One region of the Nonomuraea sp. 3-1Str genome, then DNA from elsewhere that is predicted to be linked to it. Evidence: predicted binding sites of a transcription regulator. Region 1 holds the regulator's gene; the other holds the start of a gene.
What was found. The regulator HrcA, encoded in region 1, represses chaperone genes, less so after heat shock. The targets are predictions, from matches to a motif close to TTGGCACTCTCNNNNNGAGAGTGCCAA.
Positions count from the first base shown of each region.

Region 2: a site for HrcA is predicted at 2,895-2,921, ahead of groL (chaperonin GroEL). Genes of this name have one in related genera too.

Region 1 is NZ_JALHBK010000009.1:119,435-124,418, reverse strand. It holds gene MTP10_RS16895 (DUF3097 domain-containing protein) at 31-837, opposite strand; gene MTP10_RS16890 (hypothetical protein) at 856-1,812, opposite strand; gene hrcA (heat-inducible transcriptional repressor HrcA) at 1,964-2,977, shown strand; gene dnaJ (molecular chaperone DnaJ) at 2,989-4,128, shown strand; gene MTP10_RS16875 (16S rRNA (uracil(1498)-N(3))-methyltransferase) at 4,157-4,882, shown strand; gene MTP10_RS16870 (hypothetical protein) at 4,921-4,984, opposite strand, start outside.
Region 2 is NZ_JALHBK010000019.1:102,321-107,304, forward strand. It holds gene MTP10_RS27355 (aldo/keto reductase) at 96-1,013, opposite strand; gene groL (chaperonin GroEL) at 1,141-2,769, opposite strand; gene MTP10_RS27365 (TetR/AcrR family transcriptional regulator) at 3,002-3,589, shown strand; gene MTP10_RS27370 (serine hydrolase domain-containing protein) at 3,721-4,800, shown strand; gene MTP10_RS27375 (aminoglycoside phosphotransferase family protein) at 4,883-4,984, opposite strand, start outside.

The DNA of each region.
Region 1 (4,984 bases):
CGGAGACCGGGGAAGTGCGCGGGTCCCGGGTCAGGGTGCCTCCGTGACGAAGTCGATCAGTTCCTCCACCCGGCCGAGCAGCTCGGGCTCCAGATCCGCGAACGAGGAGACGGCCCCCAGGATGCGCCGCCACGCCTCGGCGGGCTCCACGCGCCACCCCAGGGCGGCGATCACGCCCTCCTTCCACGGCACTCCGCGCGGCACGTCCGGCCAGGCGGGGATGCGCAGCGCGGACGGCTTGACCGCCTGCCAGATGTCGACGAACGGGTGCCCGACCACCAGCACCTCCGGAGAGGTCACCCGGGCCGCGATGCGGCTCTCCTTGGAGCCGGGCACCAGATGGTCCACCAGGACCCCCAGCCGGCGCCCCGGCCCGGGGCCGAACTCGTCGACGATCGCGGGCAGGTCGTCGACGCCCTCCAGGTACTCGACGACGACCCCTTCCACGCGCAGGTCGTGACCCCAGATCTTCTCGACGAGGGCGGCGTCGTGCACCCCCTCGACGTAGATGCGGCTCTCCTTGGCGACCTTGGCGCGCAGCCCTTCGACCGCGATCGACCCGGACGCGCTGCGCCTCGGCCCGCTCGGCGCCGCGACCGGCCGCACCAGCGTCACGGGCCTGCCCTCCAGCAGGAACGCGGCCGGCGCCAGCGGGAACAGGCGCCGCCTGCCGAACCGGTCCTCCAGCGTGACGGCCTCCTTGTCGCAGGCCACGACCGCGCCGCAGAACCCGCTGTCGGCGTCCTCCACCACGAGGTCGGGTTCGGCGGGCACCTTCGGGATCGTGCCCTTGCCCGGCCGCCGCCAGTTGCCCGCGAGAACATCACCGTCATACACACCGGGGACCGTAGCAAATCACCCGCCTGCCGCGAGGCGCCTGCGGTGGCCGCTGCGCCGTGCCAGGACGACGACGGTCAGGACGACCGCGACCAGCACGCCCGCCCCGGGCAGCAGGAACAGCGCGGCCACGCCGCCCAGCAGCCCGCCGGCGTCCACCGCCGGGCCCACCGCGAAGCGCGCGCCCGATCCCGCGGCCGTGTCGCACTTGAGCTGGTAGCCGCCCGCCTTCGGCACGTTCAGGGCGAGGATGGCCCGCCAGGTGGTCGAGCCCTGCGTGACCGTCATGCTCCCGGGCATCCTGGCCAGCAGCGCCCTGCCGGCGCCGCCGCCGGCCGAGCAGGTGTACTGCACCGGCGAGGCGCTGGCCAGGTACACCACGGGCTCGTCGGCCGGGTCCACGTTCACGGTCACCGTCTCGCCGGAGCCGAACGTCCTCGTCGGCAGCGCGCTCCGCGCCGTGTCCGCCACGCCGCCCGCGAACAGCGCCACCCCGGCCACCACGCACACCAGCGCGAGCCCCCAGGCGGCCCACACCCACCACAGCGGGGGCCGGAGCAGCTTGGGGTCCGCCCGGGGCGCGTACAGCGGGCCGCCGGCGTACATGCCGGACACCGGGAGGGGCCGGCCGCCGTACGGGCCCGTGAGCGGCTGGCCGCCGTAGGGCCCCTGCTCGCCCGAAGGAGAGCCGTAGGGGCCCGGCTGGTACGGGACCTGCGGGTGGGCGGCCTGCTCACCGGTCACCGGCCCCGGCCCGTACGACGGCCCGGACGGCGGCTGGGGGTACGGCGGCTGCCGCGAGTACGGGGCCTGCTGCGGCGGCATGCCGTGCGGCCCCGTCTGGTACGGCGGCTGCCCGTACGGGGGCTGCCCGTACGGGGGCTGCCCGTACGGCGGGGGAGGAGGGGGCTGACCGGGATGGGGGCCGGGCCCGGGCGCCGGGTCGTTCGGCTGGGAGGGGGACTCGTCGGTCATGTCGGCAAGTCTGATCCCTGGAGGCGGGCCCGCGCCAGCGGCAGGATGGCCAGGTGTTATCGCACCTTGTGGGTGAGAGCCGTACACTTGGCACTCGGGAACACAGAGTGCTAGACGGTCGTTCCCCGAGGCAGACGCAGGAGGTGAGCACGTGCTCGACGAACGTAAGCTGGCGGTGCTCCGCGCCATTGTCGAAGACTACGTGTCCACCAACGAACCGGTGGGCTCCAAGGCGCTGGCCGAGCGCCACAATCTCAAGGTCTCCCCCGCCACCGTGCGCAACGACATGGCCGCGCTGGAGGAGGAGGGCTACATCACCCAGCCGCACACCAGTGCCGGCCGCGTGCCGACCGACAAGGGCTACCGGCTGTTCGTCGACAGGCTGTCGCAGGTCAAGCCGCTGTCCGGGGCGGAGCGCCGGGCGATCGAGACGTTCCTGGCCGGGGCGGTCGACCTCGACGACGTGGTCACCCGCACCGTGCGGCTGCTCGCGCAGCTCACCCGGCAGGTCGCGGTCGTGCAGTACCCGACGCTGACCCGCTCGACCGTCCGGCACGTCGAGCTGGTGCCGCTCTCGGAGCGGCGCGTCATGCTGGTGCTCATCACCAACACCGGCCGCGTCGAGCAGCGCGTGGTCGAGCTGCCCGAGGTCGTGGAGGACACCCGCATCGCGCACCTGCGGGCCGTGCTCAACGCCTGTCTCGACGGGTGCGGCCTGAGCGCCGTGCCCGATCTCGTCGCCGACCTGCCCGAGCGGCTGCCCGCCGAGGACCGGCCGGCCGTGGCCACCATCCTGTCGGTGCTGCTGGAGACCCTCGTCGAACGCCACGACGAGAAGATCGTGTTCGCCGGGGCGGCCAACCTCGCCGGCGCCGACTTCACCGTCGGCCTGCGCGACGTGCTGGAGGCCCTGGAGGAGCAGGTCGTGCTCATGCGGTTGCTCGGCGAGACGTCCAGCGACATCCCGTCCGCGCTCACCGTGCGCATCGGCTCGGAAAACCCCTATCTGCACGGCACGTCCATCGTCGCGACCGGATACGGTTCTGGCGACAACCAACTGGCCCGGCTCGGCGTGCTGGGTCCCACGAGGATGGACTACCCCGTGACGATGGGCGCCGTACGCGCGGTGGCACGCTACGTCAGCCAGATCCTGGCTGCATCATAAGAGGTCGATAAGTGGCAAACAGCGACTACTACGCCACCCTCGGGGTGCGCCGTGACGCCAGTCAGGACGAGATCAAGAAGGCCTACCGCAGGCTGGCCCGGGAGCTCCACCCTGACGTGAACCCCGATCCTGAGACCCAGGAGCGGTTCAAGGAGATCACGCAGGCCTACGAGGTCCTGTCCGACGCGAACAAGCGCCAGATGTACGACCTGGGCGCGGACCCGTTCGGCGGCGGCGGGGCGGGCGCGGGGGCCGGCGGCTTCGGCGCGGGCTTCCCGTTCAGCGACATCATGGACGCGTTCTTCGGCCAGGCCGGGGGCGCGCGCGGGCCCCGCTCGCGCGCCCGCAGGGGCCGCAACGCGACCATCCGCGTCGAGCTGGACCTGCGCGAGACCGCGTTCGGCACGACCCGGGAGCTGGTCGTCGACACGGCCGTGCTGTGCGAGGTCTGCCAGGGCGCCGGCGCCGCGCCCGGCACCCACCCCGACACCTGCGACATGTGCAACGGCCGCGGCGAGATCTCCCAGGTCACCCGGTCGTTCCTGGGCCAGGTCATGACGTCCCGGCCGTGCCCCCAGTGCGGCGGCTTCGGGTCGATCATCCGGCATCCCTGCCAGGAGTGCTCCGGCGACGGCCGGGTGCGCACCCGCCGTACGATCAAGGTGCGCATCCCGGCGGGCGTCGAGGACGGCACCCACATCCAGCTGGCCGGCGAGGGCGAGGTCGGCCCCGGCGGTGGGCCGCCCGGCGACCTGTTCCTGGAGATCGTCGAGCGCCCGCACGAGATCTTCGAGCGGCGCGGCGACGACCTGCACTGCACGGTGCAGATCCCGATGACGGCCGCGGCGCTCGGCACGATCCTCACCGTCGAGACGCTCGACGGCTCCGAGGAGCTCGACGTGCGGCCGGGCACCCAGTCGGGGCAGGTCATCACGATGTACGGCCGGGGCGTGCAGCGGCTCAACGAGAGCGGCCGCGGCGACCTGCTGATCCACGTCAACGTCGAGACGCCGTCGCGGCTCGACCCGGCGCAGGAAGAGCTGCTACGGGAGCTGGCCAAGCTCCGGGGAGAGGAGCGCCCTCCGGGTAAGTTCGCACCGGGGCAGCAGGGTTTTTTCTCACGGCTGCGCGACGCGTTCAACGGGAGATGAGGCCGCCGCGGGGTAGAGACGGGCGGACGTGAGCGTCCCCGTCTTCCTGTCCGACGCCCTCGACGGGCCCGAGCTGCTGCTCGACGGGCCCGAGGGGCGTCACGCCGCCGCCGTGCGCCGGCTGCGCGCCGGCGAGCGGGTGGACGTGACCGACGGCGCCGGGGCGGTGGCCGAGTGCGTCGTGCGCGAGGCGCTGAAGGACTCCCTCCGGCTCGACGTGGTCGCCCGCCACGACGTGCCGGCGCCGCGGCCCCGGATCGTCGCCGTGCAGGGCCTGCCCAAGGGCGACCGGGGCGAGCTGGCCGTCGAGATGATGACCGAGGCGGGCGTGGACGTGATCGTCCCGTGGTCCGCCTCGCGCAGCATCACCCAGTGGAAGGGCGACCGGGCGGCCAAGGCGCTGGCCCGCTGGCGCTCCACCGCGCGCGAGGCGGGCAAGCAGGCCCGCCGCTTCCACCTGCCCGAGGTGACCGAGCCGGCCTCCACGGCTCAGGTCGAGGCGCTGCTGCGCGGCGCGGCCCTCGGGCTGGTGCTGCACGAGGAGGCCGCCGAGCCGCTGTCGCGCCTGGAGACTCCGGCCGACGGCGACGTGGTCATGGTCGTGGGCCCCGAGGGCGGGGTGTCGGAGGAGGAGGTGGCCCGGTTCCGGGCGGCCGGAGCGGTGCCGGTGCTGCTCGGGTCCACGGTGCTGCGCACCTCGACGGCGGGGGTGGCGGCGGCCTCGGTCCTCATGGCCCGTACCGGCCGCTGGTGACCCGCCGGCGCCGGGCCGCCTCGCGGGCGCCGGCGGCCCTACTGCGAGGAGAGCGGGCTGGCGTCCATGATCGTGGTGATGGTCTGGACGGTTTGGACGGGC
Region 2 (4,984 bases), on a different contig from region 1:
GGACATCATCCACCGGGGCCCTGAGCCGGCCCGCCGGGGGACCGCCCGTCGTGCTCGCCGGCAGTCTCTCACCCCGTGCTCTCACCCCCGTGCTCTCACCCCGTGCCGAGGCGGTCCCGCAGCGCGTCGTACACCTCCGCCGGGAGCGGGCCCTTCCGGGCGGCTGCGACGTTGGCCCGCACGTGCGCGACCTGGGCCGAGCCGACGATCACCGAGTCCAGATCCCGGTGACTGAGGATGAAGCGGAGCAGGAGCTCCATCGTCGAGGCGCCGTCGGCCAGATCGTCCAGGCCGGCGGCGGCCAGTCGTGCGTGGCGGTCGGCCAGCGGCCGGCGCATCGGCTCCGGCATGGCCTCGGGCGGGGCCGTGAGCGGGCGGGCGACCGAGCCGCGGGCGATCGTTCCGGCGCCGGCGGCCGCGGCGGCGCCGACGAGCTCCTCGTGGGAGCGGTCGAGCGCCGAGTAGGGGAGGAGGAAGACGTCGAACGCCCCGGTCGCGATGTGCTCCGGAAGGTTGGGCAGCTCGCCTGACATGCCGGTGAAGCGGATCACGCCCTCGTCCTGAAGGGCCCGCATCTCGGCGATCGTCTCCTCGGCCCGCATCACCGCGACGCTCGGGCTCATGTGCACCATCAGGATGTCGAGATGGTCGGTGCGCATCCGGCGCAGGCTCTGCTCGACGCACGCGCGGACGTTCGCCCTCGTGTAGACGTGCGGCGGGAACATCCGCGGGTCACTGGCCGCCGCGAGGGGGCAGCCGCACTTGCTGGAGAGGATGAACTCGTCGCGCCGGTGGGAGATCCAGCGGCCGATGTGCTCCTCGGCGTCGCCGTAGTCGGGCGAGGTGTCGATGAGGTTCACCCCCGAATCGAGGACCGTGTTCAGCACCGTGCGGGCCTCGTCGTCGCTCACCGGCCTGCCCCACGCCTGCGGCCCGCGCAGTTCCATCGCTCCGTATCCGAGGCGGCTCGCCCGCAGTCCGGTCCTGCCGAGCTTCGCGGTTGGCAGCGTCACGTCATCGTCCTCTTCCGGTCTCGGCGTCCTGGCAGTTTCGTCCGGGCTCGGCGTACGCCGGCAGGCCGCGGCGGGCGGGCCCCGGGGACGTCCGCCCGCCCGCGTCCGCGATGCACGTGAGGATGAGCTAGAAGTCCATGTCGCCGCCGCCGGGCATACCGGCGGGAGCGGCGGGGTTCTTCTCCGGTTTCTCGGCGATGACGGCCTCGGTGGTGAGGAAGAGCGCCGCGATGGAGGCGGCGTTCTGCAGCGCGGAGCGCGTCACCTTGGCCGGGTCGATGATGCCCGAGGCGAACATGTCGACGTACTCGCCCGTGGCGGCGTTGAGGCCCTCACCCGGCGTGAGGTTGCGGACCTTCTCCACCACGACGCCGCCCTCGAGGCCGGCGTTGACGGCGATCTGCTTGAGCGGCTCCTCCAGAGCCTTGCGCACGATCGCGGCACCGGTGGCCTCGTCGCCCGACAGCTCCAGCTTGTCGAACGCCTTGGCGCCCGCCTGCAGCAGCGCCACGCCACCGCCGGGGACGATGCCCTCCTCGACGGCCGCCTTCGCGTTGCGAACGGCGTCCTCGATGCGGTGCTTGCGCTCCTTGAGCTCGACCTCGGTCGCGGCGCCGGCCTTGATGACGGCGACACCGCCGGCGAGCTTGGCCAGCCGCTCCTGGAGCTTCTCGCGGTCGTAGTCGGAGTCGGTGCGCTCGATCTCCGCGCGGATCTCGTTGACCCGGCCGGAGATGGCGTCGGGGTCGCCGGCGCCGTCGACGATGGTGGTCTCGTCCTTGGTCACGACGACCTTGCGGGCGCGGCCGAGCTGGTCGAGCGTGGTGCTCTCCAGCTTGAGGCCGAGCTCCTCGGCGATGACCTGGCCACCGGTCAGGATGGCGATGTCGCCGAGCATGGCCTTGCGGCGGTCACCGAAGCCCGGGGCCTTGACCGCGATCGACCTGAAGAGTCCCTTCATCTTGTTGACGATCAGGGTGGCCAGCACCTCGCCCTCGACGTCCTCGGCGATGACCAGCAGCGGCCCGCCGGCCTGGACCACCCTGTCGAGCAGGGGGAGGAGGTCCCTGTTCGCGGCCACCTTGCCGCTCACGATCAGGACGTACGGGTCGTCCAGGACCGCTTCGAGCCGGTCGGAGTCGGTGATGAACAGCGGGGCGATGTAGCCCTTGTCGAAGCGCATGCCCTCGGTGAGCTCGAGCTCCAGGCCGAAGGTGTTGCTCTCCTCGACGGTGATGACGCCTTCCTTGCCGACCTTGTCCATCGCCTCGGCGATGAGCGAGCCGATCTCGGGGTCGGCGGCGGAGATGGAGGCGGTGGAGGCGATCTGCTCCCTGGTCTCGACGTTCCTGGCGAGCTTGGACAGCTCCTCGCTGACGCGCTCGACGGCGGACTCGATGCCCTTCTTCAGGGCCATCGGGTTGGCGCCGGCGGCGACGTTGCGCAGACCCTCGCGCACCAGCGCCTGGGCGAGCACGGTGGCCGTGGTGGTGCCGTCACCCGCGACGTCGTCCGTCTTCTTGGCGACTTCCTTGACCAGCTCGGCGCCGATCTTCTCCCAAGGGTCCTCGAGCTCGATCTCCTTGGCGATGGAGACGCCGTCGTTGGTGATGGTGGGGGCGCCCCACTTCTTCTCCAGCACGACGTTTCGGCCCTTGGGGCCGAGGGTCACCTTGACGGCGTCGGCGAGCTGGTTCATGCCGCGCTCGAGTCCGCGCCGGGCGTCCTCGTCGAACGCGATCATCTTCGAAGCCATTCCTGCTCCTGCTCTTCGTAGGGCTGTCCGGTCGGGGGTTGCCGGGACGGCGCCCGCGACGGACGGTCTGCTGGCGGGCGGCCGACCTGCCCACGGACCTCGTCGTCCCGGCGCACGCCAGGTGGTTGGCACTCTCCAGGCGTGAGTGCCAGGCGTCTCGTCGCACTCTACCCACAACTTGCGTGTCACGCACACAGTGCGCGGCGCGCAAGTTGTGGGTAGAGTGGGCCCTATGAACGACGCCATGGATCTTCGGGCGCGCAACAGGCAAGCCACCCAGGAGGCGATCGGCCACGCCGCGCTGCGCCTGGCCATCGAGCAGGGCCCCCACGGACTGGCCCTGGTGCGCGTCCATGACATCGCCACGGCCGCGGGCGTCTCCCCCCGCACCTACAACAACTACTTCTCCAGCAAGGAGGAGGCGATCTGCTCCTTCCAGGCCGGCCAGTCCAAGCGCGTGGGGGAGGCGCTGCACGCCCGGCCCGCCGGCGAGCCGCTGGATCAAGCCATCATCGCGGCCGTGATCGAGCTCTACACCGACCCCGAGCCCGACCAGGCCGGCCTGCGCATGATCATGTCGACGCCCGAGCTGGAGGGCGAGGCGCTGAAGGCGTTCACCATGGCGGAGGGCCCGCTCACCGAGGCGATCGCGGCGCGCACCGGTACGGACCCCGGACGCGACCTGTTCCCGGCCGTCACGGCCGCCGCGGTCGCCGGCGCCATCCGCGTGGCGGGGCGGCACTGGCTCATGCCGGGCAACCCCGAATCCTTCGCCGCCATCCTGCGCCGGGCTCTGTCCTGTGTCGTTCCGGGCCGTTGATCGCCTTCGGCGGCATCCAGGACCGCCCGATCCAGCTCGCGCGGTGATCACCTCGGTGGTAGGGAATGCCTCACCCCGACAGGCAGGCAGGCCTGACTGATCGTGGGTGATCTTCCTGCGACATTGGGGGCATGACGAAATTGCTCGCCGCCGCTGTCGCCGGTTCCCTGGTCCTCGCCCCTGTCGCCCCCGCCTTCGCCGCCGCCGTGACGCCCTCGCCGCAGTCCAGCCTTGACGTGCTCACCACCGAGGACGGCATGGCGGGCGCGTTGAGCCAGGTGCGGAGCCCGGGCGGCGCGACCGTGACCCGGCGCTCCGGCACCGCGGAGCGGGGCACCGGCAAGCCGATGATCGGCCCTCGGGGCCGGTTCAGGATCGCCAGCGGGAGCAAGCCGATCATTGCCGCCACCGTGCTGCGGTTGGCCGATCAGAAGAAGCTCGACCTGGACGCCACGGTGGAGCGTTACCTGCCCGGGGCGCTGCGCGGCACCGGTGACGGCGCCGAGATCGACGGCCGAAAGATCACCGTCCGGATGCTGCTGCAGCAGACCAGCGGCCTGCCCGAGTTCGCCGACGCGATCGAGTGGAAGGAGCCCTTCCCGGACTTCCTGCGGGTGGCGCTCAGGCTCAAGCCCACGCCCCGCGGCTCCTTCGCCTATGCCAACACCAACTACCTGGTCCTCGGCATGATCGTGACCGCGGTGACCGGCAAGGACTACCGCCAGGCGAGCCAGGAACTGATCCTCAAGCCGTACGGGATGCGGGACACGTACTGGCCGGCCAAGGGCGACTACGGCATCCGCGGCCCGCACGCCCACACCTACGGGGTGCACCCCGGCCATCCGAAGGACGGCGAGGTCGACCTGACCGACCAGCTGCCCACCTACGCGTTCGGCCCCAGCGGCGGCCTGGTGTCCACCCCCGAAGACCTCATCCGGTTCTGGCGTGAGGCCCCGCTGAGCACGATGATGACCCGGCCGGTCAAGGTCGAGGCGGAAGGCTGGCCCGCGGGCGCCCGCTACGGCTACGGCGTGGCCCGGATGAAGTCGAGCTGCGGCTACGCCTACTTCGCCGCCGGTGACATGCCGGGGGCCGCGGTGTTCAGCGGCCGGGACCGGGCCGGGCGCGCCGCCACGGTCTACGTCACCGGCGTGCCCCGCAATCGGCAGCACCTGATCGACGCCTTCCTCGCCGCGATGTGCGACCGCTGAGTCATGCGCCGGGCCGTCTCAGCCGCCCTGCCCCCGGAAGCGCCCGGCGCCGGGTGGCGGCTGCGACCCCGAAGACCTGCGATCAGCCACGGGTGTCCAGCCCTTCGCGACCGAGCGCCGCTCGGATCCGGCTGAGCCACTCGGCGCCCAGCCGGCGCCCGTTCGGCAGCTGGTCGCCTCGATC